2 regions of the Streptomyces sp. NPDC047000 genome follow, and region 1 is predicted to be linked to the other one. Evidence: riboswitches for the same ligand, from Rfam matches in the RefSeq annotation. Region 1 holds a riboswitch; the other holds the start of a gene.
What was found. Region 1 has a riboswitch for S-adenosylmethionine ahead of thrC (threonine synthase). Riboswitches for the same ligand answer to the same signal wherever they lie in the genome.
Positions count from the first base shown of each region.

Region 1 (4,823 bases):
CACGCCCGCCCCGTCCGGCGTCACGGTCTCCAGGCCCTGCTCGAAACGGACGTCGTCGTCGTTGACGTACACGTTCACGAACCGGCGCAGCTTGCCCTGGTCGTCCAGGACGCGGGCGGCGATGCCGGTGTGGTTCTTCTCCAGGTCGGTGATGACCTCGGCGAGGGTCGCGCCCTCGGCCGGCACCTCGGCCCGGCCACCGGTGTAGGTGCGCAGGATGGTGGGGATGCGGACGGTGACGCTCATGCGAGGTTCGCCTCTCGGAAGGAGTCCAGGGTGGGCCGGATGGTGGCGGTCAGGCCGGTCCCGGCCACCGCGTCGAGGGTCTTGAGGCCGTCGCCCGTGTTGAGGACGACCGTGGTGAGCGCGGGGTCGAGGACGCCGTCGTCGATCAGCTTCTTCGTCACGCCCACCGTCACCCCGCCCGCCGTCTCGGCGAAGATCCCCTCGGTACGCGCCAGCAGCCTGATCGCCTCGACGACCTCGGCGTCCGTCACGTCCTCCACGGCACCGCCGGTGCGGCGCGCGATGTCGAGGACGTAGGGGCCGTCGGCCGGGTTGCCGATGGCCAGCGACTTGGCGATGGTGTTCGGCTTCTGCGGCCGTACGACGTCGTGCCCCGCCTTGAACGCGGTGGACACCGGCGAGCAGCCCTCGGCCTGCGCACCGAAGATCTTGTACGGCCGGTCCTCGACCAGACCCAGCTCGATCAGCTCCCGCAGGCCCTTGTCGACCTTGGTGAGCTGCGAGCCGGACGCGATCGGCACCACGATCTGGTCGGGCAGCCGCCAGCCGAGCTGCTCGCAGACCTCGTACGCGAGGGTCTTGGAGCCCTCCGCGTAGTACGGCCGCAGGTTGACGTTGACGAAGCCCCAGCTCTCGCCCGCCGGGTCGCCGATCAGCTCGGAGCAGAAGCGGTTCACGTCGTCGTAGGTGCCCTCGATGCCGACGAGGTCGCCGCCGTAGACCGCGGCCATGACGACCTTGCCCTGCTCCAGGTCGTGCGGGATGAACACGCACGAGCGCAGTCCCGCGCGGGCCGCGGCCGCGCCCACCGCGCCGGCCAGGTTGCCGGTGGAGGAGCAGGAGAGCGTGGTGAAGCCGAAGGCGCGGGCGGCCTCCAGCGCCTGGGCGACGACGCGGTCCTTGAAGGAGTGCGTCGGGTTGCCGGAGTCGTCCTTCACGTACAGCCCGCCGGTCACACCGAGTTCCCGGGCGAGCCGGTCGGCCTTGACGAGTTTCGTCCAGCCGGGGTTGATGTTCGGCTTGTCGGCGACGTCCGCGGGGACGGGCAGCAGCGGCGCGTAACGCCAGATGTTCGCGGGTCCCGCCTCGATCCGCTTACGGAGCTCCTCGGCGTCGTAGGACGAGAAGTCGTAGGCGATCTCCAGCGGGCCGAAACACTCCTCGCAGGCGAAGAGCGGGCCGAGCGGGACGCGGTGACCGCATTCGCGGCAGCTCAGGGCGGCGGCGGGGCCGAGGTCGACGCCGGATTCCGTGGTACCAGCAACTGTCTGCGCAGCCATGTGAGGCGAGGCCCTTTCTCCTCATCTTCCTCACGGCGCACTTCGCCGTGAGACGGATTTGGCACCTTCCCTCGCCGGCAGCCTCGTCATGGATCTTTCCTGGATCCCGAGACCGGTCGTAGGGGGGTTGCCGGGGCTTCACCGGGCCGTGTCCCTCTGCCCCTCTGGATGAGCGCTATGCGGTTGTGAACGCCGGAGACCTCGGACATGCGATGGTCATCCGCGTTGTTCAAGACTGTAACCGACGGCCAGGACAGTTGAGATAGTCGTCCGAACCGCGAGATGGATCACACGGCGACGTGTGACCGTGACGCCGTAACAGTGAGGAGCCGCAGACTGTGCTGGAAGAAACCGAGCGCTGGCTGAACGACCGCTCCTGGTCCGTGACCGATCGCCCGCTCCACCAGATCATGGCGGCGAAGCAGCGCACGGGTCAGTCGGTGTCCGTCGTCCTGCCCGCCCTCAACGAGGAGGAGACGGTCGGCGACATCGTCGCGATCATCCGTCACGACCTGATGCAGCAGGTCCCGCTGGTCGACGAGATCGTCGTCGTCGACTCCGGGTCCACCGACCGCACCTCCCAGGTCGCCGCCGCGGCGGGCGCCCGGGTCGTCCACCGCGACCACATCCTGCCGCGCATCCCCGCCGCGCCCGGCAAGGGCGAGGTGCTGTGGCGGTCGCTCCTGGTGACGAGCGGGGACATCGTCTGTTTCATCGACGCCGACCTGAAGGAGTTCTCCTCCGACTTCGTCTCCGGCATCGTCGGCCCGCTGCTCACCGACCCGGGGGTCGACCTGGTCAAGGCCATGTACGACCGGCCGCTCGGCGGCGCCACCGGGCAGGGCGGCCGGGTCACCGAGCTGATGGCCCGCCCGCTGCTCAACATGCACTGGCCCCAGCTGGCCGGTTTCGTCCAGCCGCTCGGCGGCGAGTACGCGGCCCGGCGCCGCCTGCTGGAGCGGCTGCCGTTCCCGGTGGGCTACGGCGTCGAGCTGGGCATGCTCGTCGACGCGCTGCACCTCGTCGGGCTCGACGCACTCGCCCAGGTCGACGTGGGGGTGCGCAAGCACCGGCACCAGGACGGGCAGGCGCTGGGGCGGATGGCCGCCGCGATCTACCGCACCGCCCAGCTGCGGCTGGCCCGCGGGCATCTGATCCGGCCGTCGCTCACGCAGTTCGAGCGGGGCTCGGACGGGTTCGAGGCGCGGACGTACTCGGTGGACACGGAGGAGCGTCCGCCGATCACGGAGATCGAGGAGTACGCGGAACGGCGCGTCGCCTGACGACGGGGGCGGGGTGCCGCCCGGCGGGGCGGGCGGCGCGCCGCCCTGCCGTGGCGCCCCGCCGCGGCCGTCGTCCTCTCCGCCGCCGGCCGGCGGGAGCGCTGTTCCCTGTTCCCCCCGGCACGGTGTGCACGCGCGCACAGTGTGAGTGACCATACGTTTGGCCCCCCGTCCGGCGGGCTAGGTCTGGGCTTATGGCCACTACGTCAGACAGCGCAGCCCCCACCGTGCTGGTCGCCTCCAATCGCGGTCCCGTCTCGTACCAGGTGCACGAGGACGGTTCCCTGCACGCGAAACGCGGCGGCGGCGGTCTGGTGTCGGGGCTCTCGGCCATCGGACCGGACGCCGGCGCCCTGTGGGTGTGCTCGGCACTCGGTGACGGGGACCGGGAGGCGGTACGGCGCGGCGTCGGCGAACCCGGCGTGCGGATGCTGGACATCCCGGCCGACGTGCACTCCGACGCGTACAACGGGATCGCCAACTCCGTGCTGTGGTTCGTGCACCACATGCTCTACCAGACCCCGCTGGAGCCGGTCTTCGACACCGGGTTCCGGCGCCGGTGGGCGTCGTACGAGGAGTACAACCGCGCGTTCGCGGCGGCGCTCGCCGAGGAGGCGGCCGACGGGGCCGTGGTGATCGTCCAGGACTACCACCTGTGCCTGGTGCCGGGCATGCTGCGCGAGCTGCGGCCCGATCTGCGCATCGGGCACTTCTCGCACACGCCGTGGGCGCCGCCGGAGTACTTCCGGATGCTGCCCGACGACGTCCGCGCCCGGCTGGTGCGCGGGATGCTCGGCGCGGACCGGCTCGGGTTCCTCACCCGGCGGTGGGCCGACGCGTTCGTACGGTGCGCCGGGGAGGCGGACCCGGAGGGGGTCGCGTTCGCGGGCGCGGCCGAGGACGGCCGCCTCGTCGTACGGCATTCCGCGGACGAGGGCCCCGGCGCCGTACGGGAGACCGTCGTCGGGGTGCACGGGCTCGGCGCCGACGCCGACTTCCTGCGCGAGCGCGCGCACCGGGCCGATGTCGGGGAACGGATGGCCGTGCTCCGCGAGGAGATCGGGGCCGGCCGCAGGACGATCGTGCGGGTCGACCGGACCGAGCTGTCGAAGAACATCGTGCGCGGGCTGCTCGCGTACCGGCAGCTCCTCGACGACCGGCCCGAGTGGCGGGAGCGGGTCGTGCATGTCGCGTTCGCGTATCCGTCCCGGCAGGACCTCGCCGTGTACCGGGAGTACACGGCCGAGGTGCGGCGGCTGGCCGACGAGATCAACGAGCGGTACGGGACGCCGGGCTGGACGCCGGTCCTGCTGCATGTCGAGGACGACTTCGCGCGCTCGCTCGCGGCGTACCGGCTGGCGGACGTGGCCCTGGTGAACCCGATCCGGGACGGGATGAACCTCGTCGCGAAGGAGGTGCCGGTCGTCTCCGACGAGGGGTGCGTGCTGGTGCTGTCGCGGGAGGCGGGGGCGTTCGAGGAGCTGGGCGAGGACGCGGTGGCCGTGAATCCCTACGACGTGGTGGGGACGGCGCGGGCGCTCCACGAGGCGCTGACGCTGCCCGCCGGGGAGCGGGCGGAGCGCTCCAAGCGGCTCGCCGCGACGGCGACGGCGCTGCCGCCGGCGAAGTGGTTCCTGGACCAGCTGCACGCGTTGCAGGGGTAGTCCGGGGCGGGAGCCTGCTGCCCCGGGCGGGGTGCCCCGGGCGGCAGGCGGGAGCCCGGGTTCTCGCCCCCGCCGCCCCTTCCCGTTCCCGTCCCCGGGGGCCGGGCCCCCGGACCCCGGCCTCCCTGGCACCCGCCCTGCCGGTTCTGCCGGTTCTGCCTGCCCTGCCGGTCAGCCCAGTTCGGGCCGCACCACCCATTCGCCGTGCCGCATGACACCCTTGACGTCGAACGTGTCGTCCAGCAGGACGAAGTCGGCGTACTTGCCCGGGTCGAGGGAGCCGACCTGGTCGTCGACGCCGAGCAGCCGGGCCGGGTTGGCGCACAGGGCCTGCACCGCGTGCTCGACGG
Region 1 covers NZ_JBEYWE010000011.1:213,684-218,506, forward strand. The annotation lists gene ABZ862_RS19820 (MoaD/ThiS family protein) at 1-246, opposite strand, end outside; gene thrC (threonine synthase) at 243-1,526, opposite strand; SAM riboswitch class I at 1,545-1,701, opposite strand; gene ABZ862_RS19830 (glucosyl-3-phosphoglycerate synthase) at 1,865-2,809, shown strand; gene ABZ862_RS19835 (trehalose-6-phosphate synthase) at 3,004-4,473, shown strand; gene nagA (N-acetylglucosamine-6-phosphate deacetylase) at 4,645-4,823, opposite strand, start outside.

Region 2 (4,823 bases), on a different contig from region 1:
CAGTTCCAGCGCGGGCTGGTTGGTGGCCGCGTTGGGGAACCACTTGACGGTCAGGCTGAGTTTCTTGCCGTCCTTGGCGCGGATGCCGTCGCTTCCGGTCTTCCAGCCGGCGCCGTCCAGCAGGGACTTGGTCTTGGCGGCGTCGAAGGCCAGACGGGAGGCGAGGTCGGTGTAGTCGGGTGTGGTGTGCGCGAGGACGCTGGTGGCCGGCTGGGTGCCGGTCGGGAACACGGTGTCGGCGATCTGCTGCCGGTCGATGGCGTACAGGATCGCCTGGCGCACCTTGGCGTCCTTGAGCAGCGGCCGTGAGTTGTTGAGGCCCAGACCGAACACGACGCCGGGGTTGGCCCGTCGCTGGAGGGTGACCTGGCCGCCCTTGAGGGCCGCCTCGTTGGCCTTGCCGACGCTGGAGACGGCGTCGACCTGGCCGGACTGCAGGCTGCCGGCCCGCACACCCGCCTCCGGCACGACCTTGAACACCAGCTTGTCCAGGTATGCCTCGCCCTTCTTGGACCACCGCGAGGAACCCCAGGCGTATCCGGTGCGCCTGGCGAGGGTGAGCGACTGGTTCTGAACGTACTGCTTCAGCACGAAGGGCCCGGATCCGATCACCCCGTCGCTGCACTTCTGCTGTGGGGTCTTCTTCACGCTGGCCGAGGACTCGATACCGAGCGAGTGCGTCGAAGTGGCTTGCAGGAACTGGGCGTTGGGTTGGCTGAAGGTCACCTTCACGGTGAGCGGGTCGACCACCGCGGTGCTCTTGACGCCGCTCAGATAGCCCTCGGCGAGAGTCCCCAGGGCGCCGAGCTTCGGCACCGCGTCGAAGTTGTCCTTGACCACCTGCGCGGTCAGCTTCGAGCCGTCGCTGAAGGTGACGCCCGAGCGCAGACGGAAGGTGAATGTGGTGGCGTCGGAGCTGACGTCCCAGCTCTTCGCCAGCCACGGCACGATCTTTCCGGTCCGGGGGTCCTGGTCCGTCAGGGAGTCCACGGTCTGGCGCACCGAGTAGACGGTCTCGTTGCTGGCGACCTGCTGCGGATCCACGCAGCCGGCGTCCGAGCCCACCGCGAAGGTCAGGGTGCCGCCGGACCGGGGTTGCCCGGCGCTGTTGCCGGAATCGCCGCCGCCTGAGCCGCAGGCGGTCAGCAGGACGCTGGTGGTCACAAGGGCGGTCAGTGCCGCCCACCAGGGGGTTCTGGCATCGGGAAATGCAGTCACGGAGGGCTTCTCCTGCTCGTGTCACCAGGCACGGGTGTGGTGTAGGGCATGGCCGTGCGTGGGCGTGCGGCCCCGGCCGGCGCGATGCCGGTGCCGGGGGAGCGCTGTGCAGACGGGGATCGAGGGGAAACGGGGATCAAAGACAGACGGAGATCAGGCGCAGGCGCAGGCGGGTGCGGCGACGGCAGGTGCCGAACCGAGGCCTGCGGCGGGAAGGGCCGTCAGGCCTGACAGAGACAGCTGGTCGAGCGCTTGAGGTCGATGTGGCGCCGACGCGAGAGGCGGGAGAACACGGTGGCGCCGGCGTAGCGGGCGCTGAGGTCACCACCGTGCCGCATGTCGGTCCTCCACATGTCCGGCCCCGGTTTCGAGGCCACGCGCTTGCGGGATCGTCGGTGATCCCGCCGGGCTTTCACCTGGAGCACCCCACCGCGTGGGAGGGTTGCCGGTCAGCGAGCCAGGGCTTGACGCTGACGCTCAATGCCGCTCGTGATCGTACGGAGCGGTTTTGTCATACGTCAATGGTGCACAAGGACGCCCTGTCAGGGGGCCGGGAGGGGAGTGCGTCCGGCTCAGGAGCCGCCGCGCTCGCGGGGGATCTGCTGGCCGGCCTCGATCGCCACCGGCAGCCGGTTCTCGGCCGGGGGCAGCGGGCAGGTGGCCAGGTCCGTGTAGGCGCACGGCAGGTTGGTGGCGCGGTTGAAGTCCAGGACGACCGTGCCGTCGGCGGCGGACGGATCGAGCGCCAGGGCCCGGTTGGCGGCGTAGGTGGTGACCCCGGAGGTCGCGTCGGTGAACAGCACCAACAGCCGGCCCGCACCGTGGCCGGGGAACGCGGTCAGCGACAGCGGGCGCCCGTCGAGCTCGAACTCGACCCTGCCCGGAGCGTCGTAGACATGCTCAAGGCCCTCGACCGCGGCGCCCACGGTGGTGGGTCGCGGTGTGTCGAAGGGGATGTACCGGCCGGTCACGGCCCAGCGCGGGTCGGGGGCGTAGGCGGGTGTTCCGGTGAAGGCCGTGCGCAGCGGTGCGTCCGGATGCCGGGGGCGCAGGATGTCCTGGCCTCCGCGCCGGGCGACCTCGATGACGGCGTCTCCCCAGACGGCGTCGACACCGCCGCGCTCGGGAAGCACGCCGAAGCGGTGCTCGCCGCGCACCGGCGTTCCGGCGACGACCAGTTCCTCGCCCTCGTCGAGGTCCACGACGACGCCTTCGGGGCCGGTGTGCCACGCGCCGGGCGCGTCCGGGAAGCGCTGGGGCCGGTCGTCGAGCCAGTGCAGACCGGTGATCGCCAGGAACCCGTGCGGGGCGGCGAGCCGGGCCGTCGAGCGCATCGTGCCGGACGAAGCGGGCGAACTTGTCGGCCAAGCCGGACGGAGTGCCGACGTGCCCGCGCTGCTGGCCGAGCGCGATGACGGGTCTCCCGCAGCGACCAGCCGTGCGCCTCCGCCTTCGCCCGCCCTTCGGCCACGACGGCGCGCCGGTCGGCGCTACGCCGCGCACCGAGGGAGCCGCCGTTCTCGCTGACGACCGGATCCTCCTCGGGCAGGGGACCGTCGGCGTCGCGGCCCGACAGGCCGATGCCCCACAGCAGTCCGGCGATCCCCAAGGCCGCGCCCGGGGTGACCAGGACGTACACCGCCCGGAAGCAGCTCTCGGACGAGAACGCCGACCCTCCGGGCCTCACCGGCAGCGCGGTGTCCTGTCCGTGGTGCCGACGCAACGCAGGCGATGACCGTACCGAGGCCCCGCCGTCGTGCGGGGCCTCGGTGGGCCGGGCTCATTCGAACGCCGCCGTATCGCGCGGTGCCTGGGCCGCGTGACCCCATCCCGGCGCACCGTCCGCAACTCTCGGCTGACGTTCTCGGCCGCGGCCCGCTCCGCGGCCGCCCGCTGACGCTCACCGGGGTGGCCGTCTGCAGGGCCCGCTGTTCGGGCGTGGCCACCGGGGGATCGAGCAGGGTGCGCAGCCCGCGGAAGACAACGAAGCACCGGGCTGCCGATCGAGGGGAAACGGGCCGAGCGCGGACGACCGGCCGGGGCTGCCGCGCAGGAGGCCTGCCCTTGACGCACACCTCAGAGGCAAGTGATGCGGCCTGTGCGATCTCCACGAACAGGTGGGGGAGTTCTCCGTGTCCGCGATGCAAGACCTGTCCGGAAGGTTATTGACCGACGTGGTGGACCTCTGCTGAACTTCCGTCTCATGAACCCGCGCGTGGACCTCACTCGGCGGCGCCACATCGATCTGGTGCACGTCTCCAGCGCGTTTTGTTGTTGCTGACGCGGCAAGGGATCGTCGTATCCACCTCCTGAGGGCTCCCCTCTCCTCTCGTCTCCTTCTCGTATGAGGCGGGAGCCTGTTCGCGTACGCCGACGCGGTCGCTGAGAACGCGACCGCAGCGGTCCTGCGACCACGCGTCTTCTCTCCGGCCGGCCCAGTCCGGTGTTCCGCGCGGTCGGCCAGTCCTGCGCGGTACCCCACCGCCTTCACTCGACTCCCCGTTCCCCAGCACCCCTTGGCGTGCCCATCTGCCCGGGAGGGATCCCCTCATGCCTCCGTCCGTCCGAAAGCTCACCGGCCGCATCGGCGCGGTCGTCGAGGGCGCCGACCTCGCGGCGCCGTCCGACCTCTCGACAGTCACGACGCTCCGAGACGCCCTCAACGAGCACAAGGCGATCGTGTTCGACGACGTGCAGCTCGACAACGCCGGCCAGGAGCGCGTGGCCGGGTGGTTCGGCGAACTCACCACCGCCCACCCGAACGTGCCGGCCGCCGACGGCACGACGAATGTCCTCGCCGTCGACAGCACGACGTCCAAGGCCAACGAGTGGCACACGGACGTCACCTTCGTGGTCAATCCACCGCAGCTCACCACGCTCCGGTCCATCGTGACCACGCCCTACGGCGGCCAGACGCTCATCGCCAACGCTGCCGCGGCCTACCGCGACCTGCCCGAACCGCTGCGCTCCCTCGCGGACACGCTGCGCGTCGTGCACACCAACCAGTACGACTACGCCCGCCCCGCAGCCACGACGGCGCAGCGACAGGAGTATGACCGGGCCTTCGTCTCGACGCCCTACGAGGCTGAGCACCCGGTCGTGCGAGTCCATCCGCTCACTGGCGAACGCGGGCTGTTCATCGGCGGGTTCGCCAAGCGGATCGTCGGCCTGTCGAGCAGCGACTCGGCCGATCTGCTGCGCATCCTCCAGTCGTATGTGACCCGTCCGGAGAACATCCTGAGCTGGACATGGTCCCCGAACCAGTTGCTGATCTTCGACAACCGGCTCACCCAGCACTACGCGGTGGACAACTACGGCGATCACCCGCGCCGCCTCAACCGGGTGACGATCGCAGGAGAGGTACCGACCGGCGTCGACGGCCGCCGCAGCGAGCAACTCGTCGGCGATGCCTCGCACTACAGCAGCGTGCCGGCGGTGGCGGCATGACCGGGCTCGGCCTCAAGGCGCCGGCCGTCACCAAAAACCCGGACGCCGAGACGACGGGCACGCGCGAACGCGAGGTGTTCCTGCCGCGCGACGCCCGCCGCCGGACGCCGCTCAGCACACTCCGCGAGCGCCTGCGCTGGCCGCTCGGCATCTACACG
Region 2 covers NZ_JBEYWE010000021.1:41,278-46,100, reverse strand. The annotation lists gene ABZ862_RS27655 (ABC transporter substrate-binding protein) at 1-1,218, opposite strand, end outside; gene ABZ862_RS27650 (putative leader peptide) at 1,440-1,556, opposite strand; SAM riboswitch class IV at 1,591-1,703, opposite strand; gene ABZ862_RS27645 (DUF1684 domain-containing protein) at 1,791-2,552, opposite strand; gene ABZ862_RS27640 (TauD/TfdA family dioxygenase) at 3,769-4,665, shown strand; gene ABZ862_RS27635 (ABC transporter permease) at 4,662-4,823, shown strand, end outside.
Region 2: linked by a shared signal. The riboswitch ahead of ABZ862_RS27650 (putative leader peptide) and the one ahead of thrC (threonine synthase) in region 1 are both predicted to bind S-adenosylmethionine.